DNA from 2 places in the Posidoniimonas corsicana genome. Region 1 is predicted to be linked to the other one. Evidence: riboswitches for the same ligand, from Rfam matches in the RefSeq annotation. Region 1 holds a riboswitch; the other holds the start of a gene.
The links. Region 1 has a riboswitch for cobalamin ahead of KOR34_RS21520 (DUF1559 domain-containing protein). Riboswitches for the same ligand answer to the same signal wherever they lie in the genome.

Region 1 (2,452 bases):
CGCCGACCCCGAGGCCGAGCGCGGCGTGATCCGCATCGCGAAGCTGGAGCACGGCGGCGGCTGCAACGACGCGCCCGGCGCCCTCGCCAACCTGACCCGCGCCGCCGGCCAGGGCGACCTCAAGCTCCGCATCTCGACCGAGTCGCCGCTGATCAGCCTGGCGGACGAGTCGCTGTTCACCTACCACATCGCGTTCATCCACGGCCGGCACGACTTCCGCCTGACGGCCAAGGAACGCGACCACCTGCGGGACTATCTGCAGCGCGGCGGGTCGCTGCTGGGGGACTCTATCTGCGCCAGCCCGGCGTTCACCAAAGGCTTCCGCCGCGAGCTGAAGGCGGCGCTACCCGGCGCGGCGATCGAGCGGATCCCGCCCGACGACCCGATCTTCACCGACGCCTACGGCGGGTACGACGTCCGCACCGTGCAGGCCCGCAATCCACAGCCGGTGGCGGCCGACCAGCCGCTGGCTGCGCGGTTCCGCGAGACCCGCCCCGTGCTCGAGGGGGTCAAGATCGACGGCCGCTGGGCGGTGATCTTCTCCCCCTACGACCTGAGCTGCGCCCTGGAGAAGCACGAGGCGGTTGAGTGCCGGGGCTACTCCCGCGCCGACGCGGCCCGGCTGGGGCTGAACGTGCTGCTCTACTCGCTGAACTACTAGCAAGATTGCTAGTTGCGGTGGCCAATCATCAGCCGCGGGGCGCCGCTCCTTTACACCGCGCCCGGCCGCTGCTAAGCTGCTCCGCACGTCGCGTTGGTGGTTGGCCCGGGAGCGTTCTTGCCCGGCCAACGAACAGGGAATCCGGTGCAATTCCGGGACGGCCCCGCCGCTGTGACCAGGCAGACACGCTTGTCGCGTCTCAGAAACCGCTTCTCCGGTACTGGGCCGACTTGAGTTAACCCGCCGATCGATTCGTCGCCATTGCTGCTGGTTTTCTTCGGAAAGCCAACGGTGAGAAGGCAGATTCGGACCGGGGCCTGGGAGTCAGAAGACCTACCACCGCGTTTACCGTCGGCCGCCTGCGAGGGACGGGCGCCGCACCGGACAACTGGGCCGCGCCCGCGCTGCTACCTGTCGGTTGGATGCCGACGCCGCTGCGCCCACGACGCCGCCCGCGAGACCCCACGCGGATGGACCGCCCCTGTTTCCCGCCCCCGCGGCGCGTGCTGCGCGGCTTCACGTTGGTGGAGCTGCTGGTCGTGATCGCGATCATCGCCGCCCTCGTTGCGCTGCTGCTGCCCGCGGTCCAGATGGCCCGCGAGTCCGCCCGCCGCACCACCTGCCAGAACCACCTGAAGCAGATCGGGCTGGCGCTATTGAGCTACGAGGGAACCGCCAAGTCGCTCCCCACCGGCTGCGTCGGCTGCAAGCCGCAGCCCCCGGCGCCCGGCGAGCCGTTCCGGCAGCCGCTGCTGCGGTCGTGGCGGCTGGACGTGCTGCCGCAGCTGGAGCTGCCCGCGCTGCACCAGCAGTTCCTGCACGACCGCCCGGCGTACGACGCCGCCAACCGCACGGCGGCCGCCACCGTGGTCGACCTGTTCCTCTGCCCCAGCACCGACGCGCCCGAACTGCACGCCGGCGTGGGCCTGTTCTCGGGCGCCGCGTTCACCGACTACGGCGGCGTGTACGGCGTCGAGGGCCCCGGCAACGAGGCGCCGCTCTCCGCCCAGCAGGTTCTCGCCGACCCGTACCTCGGCGTGATGTTGTACGAGGTCCCCACCCGCCTGCGGTCCATCACCGACGGGCTGTCCCACACCACCGCGGTGGCCGAACTGCTCAACCGCCGCACCGGCGAGACCGAGTGGGTCAACGGCCACACGCTGTTCGCCCACGAGCAGTCTACCCCCATCAACGGCGGGTCGCTCCTGAGCAACAACATCGGCAGCCCCCACCCGGGCGGCGCCCAGGCGCTGTTCTGCGACGGCCACGTCGCGTTCCTGCCAAACGAACTGGAGCCGGCGGCGCTCACCGCGCTGCTGACCCGCGCCGGGGGGGAGACGCCGTGAGCGAACAGAAGAAGCAACGCTGCGGGCGTCGCCGTTCGGACGCCCGCCGGCCTGACCTGTTGCCCGTGGCCACCGGCTCTGCCGGGGGATCTCGCCGGGGCGGCGGTTGCGAGCAAACCTACCCCCCGGCAGAGCCGGTGGCTACGAGTTGTCGGACGGCCCCGGCTTTCCTCGCTGTTCCATGCATCGCGGGGCTGGCCGCGTTGCTCTACGCGGCGCCGACCTGCGCCGCGCCGGTCACCTCGTTCACCGACATCCAGCACTGGGTCGGCGAGGGCGCCAACCAGGCCGCGCTGATCATCGACTGGGACGAGTCGCCCGCCGCCGGCGGCCCGCTCGCCTGGGGCTACCGCTGGGACGGCCAGGCCACAGGCCGCGACATGCTGCTGGCGGTGATCGCGGCGGACCAGCGCGTGTACGCCAAGCTCGACGCCGCCGAGGTGCG
Region 2 (2,452 bases), on a different contig from region 1:
TGACGGCCAGGGCGCCGTCGTTGGCGACCTTGAGGAAGGGGATCACCCCTTGGCTCTTGCCGTTGGTGCCGTGGATGTGGGCGCCGGTCGCGCGGACGCGGGTCCAGTCGTTCCCGAGCCCGCCGGCCCACTTGCTGAGCATCGCGTTGTCCTGCACACACTTGAAGATGTGCTGCAGGTCGTCGTCGACCGTGGTGAGGTAGCAGGAGCTGAGCTGCGGGTGCAGCGTGCCCGAGTTGAACAACGTCGGCGTGGCGCTCACGAACCGGAACGTCGAGAGGAGCTCGTAGAACTCGATAGCCCGCGATTCACGTTCTTGCTCGTTGAGAGCCAGGCCCATCGCCACACGCATCCAGAAGTACTGAGGCGTTTCGATCCGGCGGCCATCGATGTGCAGCAGGTAGCGGTCGTAGAGCGTCTGGACGCCGAGGTACTGGAAGTCGCGGTCGCGCTCGGGGCGGATGGCGCCTGCGAGACGATCCAGGTCGAACTCGAGTAGCCGCGGGTCGATACGCCCCGCATCGGCGCCGTCACGGAGATACCCGCTGAACCCTCCCCGGTAGACTGTTGGGAACGAAGTGGCGGTCTCGTCTTCCCCTTCGGTGGCGGGGAACAGCGGCAGCGGGGCATCGTGGGTGGGCTCGGGGACCCGCCCCCACGCCTCTTTGTAGACGATGTCGAGCAAGAGTCGCGTGGCCGCCTGGCTGTACGCCGGGTCCCGCTCGATGCGTTGACGGGCCGCCATGACCAGCGCCCGTTCCAGTTCCGACTCGCTGATCCCGTCGTAGATTGTCGCGACCGTGTCGCCGAGCAGCTCGTTGGCGGAGCACTCCGGGAGCCCGCGGCACGCCCTAAACAGCCGGTGCTTCAGGTCGTGGAAGTCGACCGGACGGAGGTCGCCGCCCGCGGCCCGCATCGACACCGTCCGGCGATCGCCGATCTCCGATTCGGCCCGCAACGCCCGTGCGCGAGACCGCTGCTCACGGTAGAGGATGTACCGCCGGGCGACCCGGAACTCGCCCTCCTGCATCAGCTGCGACTCCACCAGGTCCTGGACCCGCTCGACGTCGACCGAACCGTCGCCGCGGGAAGCGACGAACTCCACCTCACTAACGACTCCCGCCGCGACACGCGACGCCGCCTCGTCGAGGGCCGACTCGACCGGGTCGTCGGCCGAGGCCCCTTGCCCGGCGCGCATCGCCGCCGTGACCGCCTGGTGGATTCGTCGAGGGTCAAACGCCTCGGTCCGGCCGTCGCGTTTACGGATCGAGAGTTCGGTTTGGGCAGCAATGGTCACGGCACGACTCCTACTCGCGTGGGATGGGCGAGCGAACCTTGCGGGCAATAGGCGGCCGAGCGCGCAGCAGCGGACCGCGGCTGGCGTACGGAGGAAACACACCCAGGGCGTCATAGACGCACGGGTGGGCTAGATGGCGGCGACTTCCTGCCGCCTCAGCGAGAGACGCGCACAGAGCATACCGACCGGCCTTTCCCTAGAAGGTTCGGACGCATTAGTACCCGGCAACCATTGCCAGGCGTATCCGTTCGGCAGGTCTTCGGACTCGCGGGCGTGGTGGGACTCGTTCAGAGTCCTCACCGTCTACTTGCCGCGGCTTCCCAGCTCCTCAGGCGGAGCCAGTGCCATCGTTGCGACGTTCGTTCCCGCTCACCGCTGCTGGGCAGTCCCGGACTTGCACCGGGTTCCCTCTTGCGAGACCACAACAGGTTGTGGCCAACCGAGCGAAGGCGAACTATAGCTAGATGGGCCGGGCGATGTCAACCGGCAGAGTGCGATTGATCGCGTCGGCGGAGTCATCGCTCTGAAACGAGGCTCCGTGTGTGCCGCCAACCTGATGGCTCTGGATGCCCGGTAGCTTGGTGGGCGCCAAGAGCTACGTCTAGTTGAGATAACGCCGCGCCACTACTAGAGCGCGCTCCGTCTCTTCTGTAGGACCCTCAACGGACGCGTGCGCCAGAAGCTGACCGCGGAGGCGACCGCCACTAGGGCCGCAAACTGCAACGCCGTCAACAAACCCACTGCCAAAGCTAACCGCGGAACCACCAGCACCGGCTGCATGCCGCCGAAGAAGCTCATGTGCTGTAGGAGCCCAGCGCCGCACCATCCCGCCCTGACGGCGAACCCGAGGCTCAGGCACTCTCCTTGAAAAAACCGGTAGCTCAGTCAATCCTGAACAATCTGCCACGTTCCCCGCAGACGGGCGGGCAATCCTATCCACAAGAGAAGGCACGGGCGGCAGGCTGCGACCCCACCGACCTACGAGGCAACGAGCACCCCAGCCAGCCCGCCGAAAGGCCCTGATGTCATACATTCCACTTACACCGTACCGCTCCGCGCTCTTCACTATCGCCTTGGTGGTTGGTCTTGGCGCCGGCACGGCATTCTCGCAGCCGTCTGTGGCGCCGTGGGCTGCGGCGCCCATTGAAGACGCAA

Region 2: it holds a riboswitch for cobalamin, as region 1 does, so the genes downstream of both, KOR34_RS10280 (ribonucleoside-diphosphate reductase subunit alpha) here and KOR34_RS21520 (DUF1559 domain-containing protein) in region 1, are expected to answer to the same signal.

What each region holds. Positions count from the first base shown of each region.
Region 1 is NZ_SIHJ01000004.1:47,436-49,887, forward strand. Features, by position in the region: gene KOR34_RS21515 (DUF4159 domain-containing protein) at 1-661, shown strand, start outside; cobalamin riboswitch at 739-1,016, shown strand; gene KOR34_RS21520 (DUF1559 domain-containing protein) at 1,132-2,007, shown strand; gene KOR34_RS21525 (hypothetical protein) at 2,145-2,452, shown strand, end outside.
Region 2 is NZ_SIHJ01000001.1:2,678,881-2,681,332, forward strand. Features, by position in the region: gene KOR34_RS10280 (ribonucleoside-diphosphate reductase subunit alpha) at 1-1,297, opposite strand, end outside; cobalamin riboswitch at 1,531-1,756, opposite strand.